One region of the Pseudomonas multiresinivorans genome, then DNA from elsewhere that is predicted to be linked to it. Evidence: predicted binding sites of a transcription regulator. Region 1 holds the regulator's gene; each other region holds the start of a gene.
What was found. Region 1 encodes FliA, which starts transcription of late flagellar genes. Its sites were predicted from a motif close to CTAAAGTTTNNNNNNNNNNNGCCGNTAA; they were not measured.

Region 1 (3,273 bases):
TGTGAGCCCCGGGTGGGGCGTGGGGCGGCCGGTTGAGCCGCCCAAGCGATGCGGATGCTCTGCAAGACGATCCGCGAGCACCGGAAGCGGTAGAGCACCGCAGCCGGATTAGCCGAAACGCCAGAAGCGTGACGGTCGAACGACGAGACAAGGTATTGATATGGGCATGCATCCCGTTCAGGTAATCGCAGTCACCGGTGGCAAGGGTGGCGTGGGCAAGACCAACGTGTCGGTGAATCTGTCGCTGGCGCTGGCCGATCTTGGTCGCCGCGTCATGCTGCTGGACGCCGACCTTGGCCTGGCCAACGTCGACGTGCTGCTGGGCCTGTCGCCCAAGCGCACGCTGGCCGACGTGATCGAAGGCGAATGCGACCTGCGCGACGTGATCCTCCAGGGGCCCGGCGGCATCCGCATCGTCCCGGCGGCCTCGGGCACCCAGAGCATGGTGCACCTCACGCCGATGCAGCATGCCGGCCTGATCCAGGCTTTCAGCGACATCAGCGACAACATCGACGTGCTGGTGGTGGACACCGCTGCCGGCATCGGCGACTCGGTGGTGAGCTTCGTCCGCGCGGCCCAGGAAGTACTGCTGGTCGTCTGTGATGAACCCACGTCCATCACCGATGCCTATGCTTTGATCAAGCTGCTCAACCGCGACTACGGCATGACCCGTTTCCGCGTGCTGGCGAACATGGCGCACAGCCCCCAGGAAGGCCGCAACCTGTTCGCCAAGCTGACCAAGGTCACCGACCGCTTCCTGGACGTGGCGCTGCAGTATGTCGGCGCCATTCCCTATGACGAGTCGGTGCGCAAGGCCGTGCAGAAGCAGCGTTCGGTGTATGAGGCGTTCCCGCGCAGCAAGGCTTCCCTGGCCTTCCGTGCGGTGGCGCAGAAGGTCGACAGCTGGCCGCTGCCGGCCAACCCACGAGGGCACCTGGAGTTCTTCGTCGAGCGCCTGGTGCAACATCCCACGGGTTCGGCCGTATGACCGCGGCCTCCGGAGCGCGTATGTACAGCAAGGCACAGGCGCATAACTCCCAGGAACTGCTGATCCAGAAACACGCGCCACTGGTGAAGCGCATCGCCTACCACCTGCTGGGCCGCCTGCCGGCCAGCGTGCAGGTGGAAGACCTGATGCAGGCCGGGATGATCGGCCTGCTGGAGGCGGCGAAGAAGTACGACGCGGGCAAGGGCGCGAGCTTCGAGACCTACGCCGGCATCCGTATCCGTGGCGCCATGCTCGACGAGGTGCGCAAGGGCGATTGGGCGCCCCGTTCGGTGCATCGCAACACCCGTATGGTCAGCGACGCCATCCGCGCCGTCGAGGCGCGCACCGGACGCGACGCTAAAGATCAGGAGGTTGCTGCCGAACTCAATATGAGCCTCGAAGATTATTACGGCATCCTCAGCGACACCCAGGGCAGCCGGCTGTACAGCTTCGATGACATGTTGCAGGACGGCGAACAGGGCGGTGGCCTTGCCGAAGACGCATCCCACCACGACAACGAGCCGTCCCACGGCCTGGAAGACGAACGCTTCCAGGCGGCGCTGGCCGACGCCATCACCAAGCTGCCCGAGCGCGAGCGGCTGGTGCTGGCGCTGTACTACGACGAGGAGCTCAACCTCAAGGAGATCGGCGAAGTACTGGGCGTCAGCGAGTCCCGCGTCAGCCAGCTGCACAGCCAGTGCGCCGCGCGCCTGCGCTCGCGACTGGCGGAGTGGCGCGCGCGCTGAGCATCGGGTAGTTTCGCGGCTGCTTGTTCTGAGCGGAGAGCCTGAAAGGAATTTCCTTAGGCAAGTTATAGGCTTACGAATTTTTGGGTGACGTTCCTTTGACGCATCCACCCCAAAGAGCGCACGGCGCTCAATGAATTGACGGCACGCCCGCCAGGGCGCGTTTGGTATCGATGGAGGCAGGTTTGGACAAGAACATGAAAATTCTCATCGTGGACGACTTTTCCACGATGAGGCGCATCATCAAGAACCTCCTGCGAGACCTGGGGTTCACCAACACCGCAGAAGCCGACGACGGCACCACTGCGCTGCCGATGCTGCACAGCGGTAACTTCGACTTCCTCGTGACCGACTGGAACATGCCCGGCATGACCGGCATCGACCTGCTTCGTGCGGTCCGCGCCGACGAGCGCCTCAAGCACCTGCCGGTGCTGATGGTCACTGCCGAAGCCAAGCGCGACCAGATCATCGAAGCGGCCCAGGCCGGGGTCAACGGCTATGTGGTCAAGCCTTTCACCGCTCAGGTGCTGAAAGAAAAGATCGAGAAGATTTTCGAGCGGGTCGGCAGCTAAGGCCGGCATAGAGGGCGTCATGGATTTCAACGAATCCGCGGGTGACTTCGAGTCGACCCTGAAAAAACATGCGCGCGAATTGGTCGACTGCCTCGAACGCGGCGACGTTCAGACTGCCGTGCAACTGATCTCCGAGCTCAACCAGGCGCGCGACCGAGGCCTCTACCAGGAGGTCGGCAAGCTCACCCGCGAGCTGCACAACGCCATCGTCAACTTCCAGATCGATCCCAGCTCCCCACGCGCCCAGGAAGTTTCGCAGATCGCCGACGCGACCGACCGCCTCTCCTATGTGGTAACGATGACCGAGAAAGCGGCCAATCGCACCATGGACCTGGTGGAAGAGTGCACCCCGGTGGTCATGCACATCGAGACCCAGGCCAAGGAACTGCAGGAAGACTGGTCGCGCTTCATGCGCCGCGAGCTGGGCCCCGAGGCCTTCCGCGACCTGGCCAAGCGTGTCGAGCAGTTCCTCTATATCAGCGCCCAGGACAGCCGCAAGCTTTCCGCGCACCTGAACGACATCCTGCTGGCGCAGGACTTCCAGGACCTTACCGGGCAGGTGATCAAGCGCGTCACCAAGCTGGTGACCGAGGTCGAGTCGAACCTGGTCAAGCTGGTCTGGATGGCGGGGCAGGTCGATCGCTACGCCGGTATCGAGCATGACCACGAGAGCATGCGCGACGCGGTGGAAAAAGAAAGATCGTCCAAGGGTGAAGGTCCGCAGATTGCTGCCGATACAAGAAAGGACGTCGTGTCCGGTCAGGACGATGTCGACGACCTGTTGTCCAGCCTTGGTTTTTAAGCGTCGCCTGACGCTGTAGAGGGAGCACCGAATGAGCTTCGACGCCGATGACGAAATCCTCCAGGACTTCCTGGTGGAGGCCGGCGAGATTCTCGAGCTACTGTCCGAGCAACTGGTCGAGCTGGAAAGCCGCCCGGAAGACATGGACCTGCTCAATGCCATCTT
Region 2 (3,273 bases), 3.2 Mb from region 1:
TGAAGGTCCGCGAGCGGTTGCCCGAGGCGGTCGCAGACCACCAGCATGACCACCCGCACGCCGTTGCCCAGCGAGCGCAGCAGCAGATGCTCGCTGGGGAGCAGCGCCTTCAGCGAGCCGGGAATCAGCGCCGAGAACTCGGCCATGTTGGTCGGGCTCAGGCGCAGTTGTCCGGGTTGTTGCAGGAGTTTGCGCAGCACCGGGCTGGCGGCGACTTCCAGCTTGAAGTCGCCGATCTCGCCGTCCAGGCCGAAGTGCCGGCGCGCCTGCAGCCAACTGCCGCCCTTGTCGGCCAGCAGGATCATTCCGCGTTGCAGCCCGCAGGCCTGCAAGGCAGCCGTGGCGCAGTCGAGCAGTTGTACGGCGTTGCCGAACGGGCTGGGCGTCTGCATCAGGCGGGTGCAGTGCTGGCGCCATTCGGCGAGGGTATCCGGCGCCTTGGCCGGCTCCTCGGCCTTCGGCCCGTTGAGCCAGCGGCGCGCATCCCAGGGCCAGAGCAACGCCTGCGCCGGGTGCCAGAGCAGCGGGCGGGCGTGGCGGCGGGCGCTCTGCGCGGCAAGGCCGTGGACGGTCTGCTGCAATTCTTCCAGCGGCATCTGCAGATAGAGGCTGGTCAGGCGCTGCCAGCGCAGCATGTGCACGCCGCCCCAGGACTGGTGCGCGGCCATGGCGATGCTGTTGGCCAGGAGGATGGTGTTGGCCGGGCGGGTCAGCCAGCGTTGCAGTTCCGGATCGGCGTCCAGGCGCTGCTGCTGGCCCAGCGGCTCGTGTTCGGTGTGGGCGACGTGCAGGGCGCGCACCAGCAGGCGCTTGTCGTCGCTGAGCAGGGCGTAGCCCTGGCCGACCCAGTCCGGCAGCCGCCAGTTGTCGGCCAGTGCGCGACACAAGGGCAACAGGGGAGTGCCGAGCAGCTCCTCTTCGACTTCGCTGCTGCAGCGGCCCAGGCCGTAGACCTGGCGCTGCCAGTTCTCCATCAGCTCCGGCTTCGCGGTGGCCAGTGCCCACAGCGGCGCGAGGGTGAACAGGCTGCCCCAGTGGATTTCCTGCCAGAGCCGCGCCAGGCGGTTGGCGAACAGGCCGCTGGCCTGCTGCATGGCATGGCGGCTGATCAGCAGCAATTGGCTCAGGGCGCGCGGCATCTGCGCCTCGGGCATCGCGGGCAGGCTGTCGAGCAATTGGGTGACGCGAGACAGGCCCAGGCGATTGAGGGCAACCTCCAGGCTTTCCGCCGGATTGTCCCGGGCGCTCTGCGCGCGGTTGGCTTCGCGCAGGATGGCAAAGGCCAGGGTCGGCGCGTCCTGCAGCAGTTCGGCGATATCGCGGATCGAGCGGCGGCTGTCGTTCAGCGCCCGGCGAATGTCATCGCGCTGTTCCAGCGGAACGGGCAAAGGCAGATCTTCCAGCTGGGTTAGCCAGGCCTTGAGACGCTCTGGATGAAGCATTTGCTTTGACATGCGTGAGGCGCCGAACTGGTTTTTAGTGTTTTCGGCCTATAGTCTTGCCCGAAATCTCCGATAACAACAGGGAGGCGGGAATCATGCCTCCTTTCTGTTCACAGTTTCAGTCCGGTCCCCATGGCAAAAATCATCGGCATCATCGTCATTCTGGGTAGCGTGCTCGGCGGCTACATGCTCTCCGGCGGCAAGATCGCGGCCATCATCCAGCCGTTCGAGGTGCTGATCATCGGTGGCGCCGCGCTGGGCGCCTTCCTCCAGGCCAACCCTGGCAGCACCTTCATGACCGTGCTGAAGAAGGCGCCGAAGATGTTCGGCAACCGCTTCACCCATACCTTCTACCTGGAGGTACTGGGCATGCTCTACGAGGTGCTCAACAAGAGCCGCCGCGAAGGCATGATGGCCATCGAAGCCGACGTCGAGGACCCGGCCGCCAGCCCGATCTTCAGCAAGTACCCGGCGGTGCTCAAGGACGAACGCATGACCGCGTACGTCTGCGATTACCTGCGCATCATGTCCTCGGGCAACATGGCGCCCCACGAGCTGGAAGGCCTGTTCGACATGGAACTGGGCAGCCTCAAGGAAGACCTCGAGCACCCCGCCCATGCAGTGACCCGCGTCGCCGACGCCCTGCCGGGCTTCGGTATCGTCGCCGCGGTGCTGGGGATCGTGATCACCATGGCCCTGCTCGGCCAGGGCAGCCAGGCCGAAATCGGCCACCACGTCGCCGCGGCGCTGGTGGGTACCTTCCTCGGTATTCTCGCCGCCTACGGTTTCGTCGGCCCGCTGGCCAACGCCCTGGAACACGACGCCAAGGAAGAGTTGAACCTGTACGAGTCGATCAAGGCTTGCCTGGTGGCATCGGCCTCCGGCATGCCGCCGTCGCTGGCCGTGGAGTTCGGCCGCAAGGTGCTGCTGCCGGCGCACCGTCCGAGCTTCAGCGAGCTGGAGCAGGCCGTTCGCGGTCGCTGATGGGTCGCCTGACGCATGGATAACAATCAGCCGATCATCGTCAAACGCGTCAAGCGCTATGCCGCCGGCCACCATGGCGGTGGCTGGAAGATTGCCTTCGCCGACTTCGCCACCGCCATGATGGCGTTCTTCCTCGTGCTCTGGCTGCTGTCTTCGGCCACGCCGGAGCAGAAGAAGGCCATCTCCGGCTACTTCCAGGACCCCATCGGCTTCACCGAGAGCGCCAGCCCCTACGTCATCGACCTGGGCGGCACGCCGACGCCGGCGCCGGACAAGACGCTGAACCCGCAGATCCAGGCCCAGCCGGACGCCGACGAGACGCGCATCAACCCGGACGAGAACGCCAAGATCAACGAGCAGCAGGCCGAGGATGTCGCCGAGAAGGTCGAGAAGGAGCGCCTGGAGTTGCTGCTGCAGGAACTGCAGAACAAGGTCGACGAGAATCCGACCCTGAAGCGCTTCAAGGACCAGATTCTCTTCGAGATCACCCAGGACGGCCTGCGCATCCAGATCGTCGATTCGGACAACCGGCCGATGTTCGACCTGGGCAGTGCGCGTTTGCAGCCGTACTTCGAGGACATCCTGCTGGCGCTGGCCGAGACCATCAAGCAGGTGCCGAACAAGATCAGCATCAGCGGCCACACCGACGCCAAGCCCTACGCCGGCAATGGCGACTTCGGCAACTGGGAGCTCTCGGCCAACCGCGCCAACGCAGCGCGCCGCGCGCTGGAGGCCGGTGGCTACCCGGAAGACCAGATCGCCCGCGTGGTCGGTTACGCGTCTTCTGCACTGTTCGACCGCGACCAGCCGCTCAACCCGGTGAACCGTCGCATCGACATCATCGTCC
Region 3 (3,273 bases), 490 kb from region 1:
ACCTGCGCGAGCTGGCGGGCAGCTTCGAGAGCCGCATCGGCAAGGCCAATCCACGCCTGGTATTGCGCGCGCTGCGCCTGTACAGCGGCTTCGCCGATCTCAACTACCTGTTCGACAACCAGCGCCTGCTCGACGAAGGGATCGCTGCGCCGCCGCGCTTCACCGACTACGTGGACGTCTGCGTGCATTCCTCGCGGGATGTGAGCATCCCGGCGCAGATGCAGTGGGATTTCAAGTAGTCGGCTGAATGCTGTGGGTGGGAATGCGCTGTAGGAGCGAGCTTGCTCGCGAACCCGGCCCCGTCGCGGAGCTGTTCGCGAGCAAGCTCGCTCCTACAAAGAGCTGAGCCGCGAGGCTCAGGGCCGTAGGGCGAATAACCCGGAACGGGTTATCCGCCGTTTCAGGTTACGGCGGATAACGCTGGCGCGTTATGCGCCCTACGCGTTGTCTGGTCTCAGCGGTTGAACCGCTCCACCAGCGAGTACTGGCGCTGCGCGGTTTGCGTCAGTTCCTCGCTGAGCAGGGCGGTGCGCTGGGCTTCGCCGGACGTCTGGTCGGCGAGGTTGGCGATGGTGCTGATGTTGCGGTTGATCTCCTCGGCCACGGCGCTCTGTTCTTCCGCGGCAGCGGCGATCTGGGTGGCCATTTCGGTGATGTTGGCCACCGCGTCGCTGATGCCGACCAGCGCGCTGTCCGCCTGTAGCACGCGCTCCACGCCCTCGTCGGCCTGGCGGCGACCGGAGTCCATGGCGCGCACGGCTTCCGTGGCGGTGTTCTGCAGGTTGGCAATGAGCTGGTGAATCTGCCCGGTGGACTCGGTGGTGCGCTGGGCCAGCGAACGAACTTCGTCGGCGACCACGGCAAAGCCGCGCCCCATCTCGCCAGCACGGGCGGCTTCGATGGCGGCATTGAGTGCCAGCAGGTTGGTCTGGTCGGCGATGCCCTTGATCACGTCCACTACGCCGCCGATCTGCTCGCTGTCGCGGGCTAGCTGGCTGACCGCCTCACCGGTTTCACCCACTGAGCTGGAGAGACGCTGCATGGCCTCGCGAGTCTCGGCAGCGATCTGCCGGCCCTCGGTGGTCAGGTTGTTGGCCTGGCGGGTGGCATCGGCGGTGCGCTGCACGTTGTCGGCCACTTCCTGGGTGGTGGCGGCCATCTGGTTGACGGCGGTGGCCACCTGCTCGGTTTCCTGACGCTGGCGGTCGAGGCCGGCGGAGCTGTGGTGGGCCAACGAGTCGGCTTCTCGGGCCTGCTCGGTGAGGGTTTCGGCGGTGTCCTGCAGACGGGTCAGGCAGGTCTTCAGACGTGCTTCCTGGCTGAGAATGGACATTTCCAGGCGTGCTTGTGCGCCACGGCTGTCGGTGTACATCTGTGCGATCAGCGGGTCGGAAGTGGTCTGCTCGGCCAGGCGCAGCAGGCGCTTGAGGCCGCGCTGCTGCCAGCCGAGGCCGGCAAGGCCCAGCGGGATCGACAGCAGGGCGGCCAGCAGGAAGCCCCAATGCGAATTCAGCCAGACGCCGATAAGGAAGCCGATCTGGCCGATCAGGATGAACGGCAGCCAGTCCAGCAGCACCGGCAGCCAACGGTCGCGGGCCGGAATGGCTGACTTGCCGGTGTTGATGCGTGCGTACAGCGCTTCGGCGCGGCGGACCTGTTCGGCGGTCGGTTTCACCCGCACCGATTCGTAACCGACGATCTCGTTGCGCTCATAGATGGGCGTGACGTAGGCACTGACCCAGTAGTGGTCGCCGTTCTTGCAGCGGTTCTTGACGATGCCCATCCACGGGCGGCCCTTTTTCAGGGTCGTCCACATGTGCGCGAACACGGCTGCGGGGACATCCGGGTGGCGCACCAGATTGTGCGGCGCGCCGACCAGCTCTTCTCGGGAGAAGCCGCTGATGGCGGTGAAGGCGTCGTTGGCGTAACCGATCACGCCGCGGGCATCCGTGGTGGAGATCAGCCGCTGTTCGGCGGGGAAGGTGCGTTCACGCTGGGTGATCGGCTGGTTGTTGCGCATCAGGCTGGGATCTCGGAGAAAGGCGGATTGGTACGTCTGTCCAGCTTATCGGCCGCTGGATCGAAAATTTGATGGCGATCACAAAAAAATGTCAGAAGAGTGACGCCGAGAGAATGACGATAGCGTATCGCCACTGGTCACCGAAATGAAACGAAAGAAGGAGGGCGGCGGCCCGTTGCGGGCCGCCGCACCGCTCTAGATCAGGCTGCGCAGCACGTAGTGGAGGATGCCGCCGGCCTTGAAGTACTCGACTTCGTTCTGGGTATCGATACGGCAGAGCACCTCGAAGCTGTCCTGGCTGCCGTCTTCGCGCGTCACCCCGACCTTGAGGTTCATGTGCGGCTTCAGTTCGCCCGACAGGCCGCTGATGCTCAGCACTTCCTTGCCGGTCAGCTTCAGCGCCTTGCGGTCCTGGCCATCCTTGAACTGCAGCGGCAGCACGCCCATGCCCACCAGGTTGGAGCGGTGGATGCGTTCGAAGCTTTCGGCGATCACCGCTTTCACACCCAGTAGGTTGGTGCCCTTGGCCGCCCAGTCGCGGGAGGAACCGGTGCCGTATTCCTTGCCGGCGATGATCACCAGCGGCGTGCCGTCCTGCTGGTAGCGCATGGCGGCATCGTAGATCGCCAGCTTGTCGCCAGTCGGTACGTAGAGCGTGTTGCCACCTTCCTCGCCACCGAGCATCTCGTTCTTGATGCGGATGTTGGCGAAGGTGCCGCGCATCATCACCTCATGGTTGCCACGCCGCGAGCCGTAGGAGTTGAAGTCGGCGTAGGCCACGCCATGCTCGCTGAGGTAGCGGCCGGCGGGGCTGTCCTTCTTGATGTTGCCAGCGGGGGAGATGTGGTCGGTGGTCACCGAGTCGCCCAGTACCGCGAGGATGCTGGCGCCGTCGATGTCTTCGACCTTCGGCGGTGCATCGGCGATGTGCTCGAAGAACGGCGGATGCTGGATGTAGGTGGAGTCGTTCTGCCAGACGTAGGTCTGGGCGTCCGGCACCTGGATCGCACGCCATTTCTCATCGCCCTGGAAGACTTCGGCGTACTCCTTGTGGAACATCGCCGTGTCGACTTTCTGTACGGCGTCGGCGATTTCCTGCTGGGTTGGCCAGATGTCCTTCAGATAGACCGGTTGGCCGTCCTTGCCGGTACCCAGCGGGTCTTTGGTCAAGTCGGTGCGCACGGTGCCAGCGAGGGCATAGGCGACCACCAGTGGCGGCGAGGCCAGCCAATTGGTTTTCACCAGCGGGTGCA

Region 2: a site for FliA is predicted at 1,491-1,518, ahead of motA (flagellar motor stator protein MotA). Genes of this name have one in related genera too.
Region 3: a site for FliA is predicted at 2,066-2,093, ahead of G4G71_RS18880 (methyl-accepting chemotaxis protein). Genes of this name have one in related genera too.

Annotation. Positions count from the first base shown of each region.
Region 1 covers NZ_CP048833.1:4,666,464-4,669,736, reverse strand. Annotated here, with positions in the region: gene fleN (flagellar synthesis regulator FleN) at 161-988, shown strand; gene fliA (RNA polymerase sigma factor FliA) at 985-1,734, shown strand; gene G4G71_RS21205 (chemotaxis response regulator CheY) at 1,932-2,306, shown strand; gene G4G71_RS21200 (protein phosphatase CheZ) at 2,326-3,108, shown strand; gene G4G71_RS21195 (chemotaxis protein CheA) at 3,140-3,273, shown strand, end outside.
Region 2 covers NZ_CP048833.1:1,310,808-1,314,080, forward strand. Annotated here, with positions in the region: gene G4G71_RS05900 (HDOD domain-containing protein) at 1-1,442, opposite strand, end outside; gene motA (flagellar motor stator protein MotA) at 1,575-2,426, shown strand; gene motB (flagellar motor protein MotB) at 2,442-3,273, shown strand, end outside.
Region 3 covers NZ_CP048833.1:4,177,075-4,180,347, reverse strand. Annotated here, with positions in the region: gene cprA (cationic peptide resistance protein CprA) at 1-239, shown strand, start outside; gene G4G71_RS18880 (methyl-accepting chemotaxis protein) at 455-2,020, opposite strand; gene acnA (aconitate hydratase AcnA) at 2,216-3,273, opposite strand, start outside.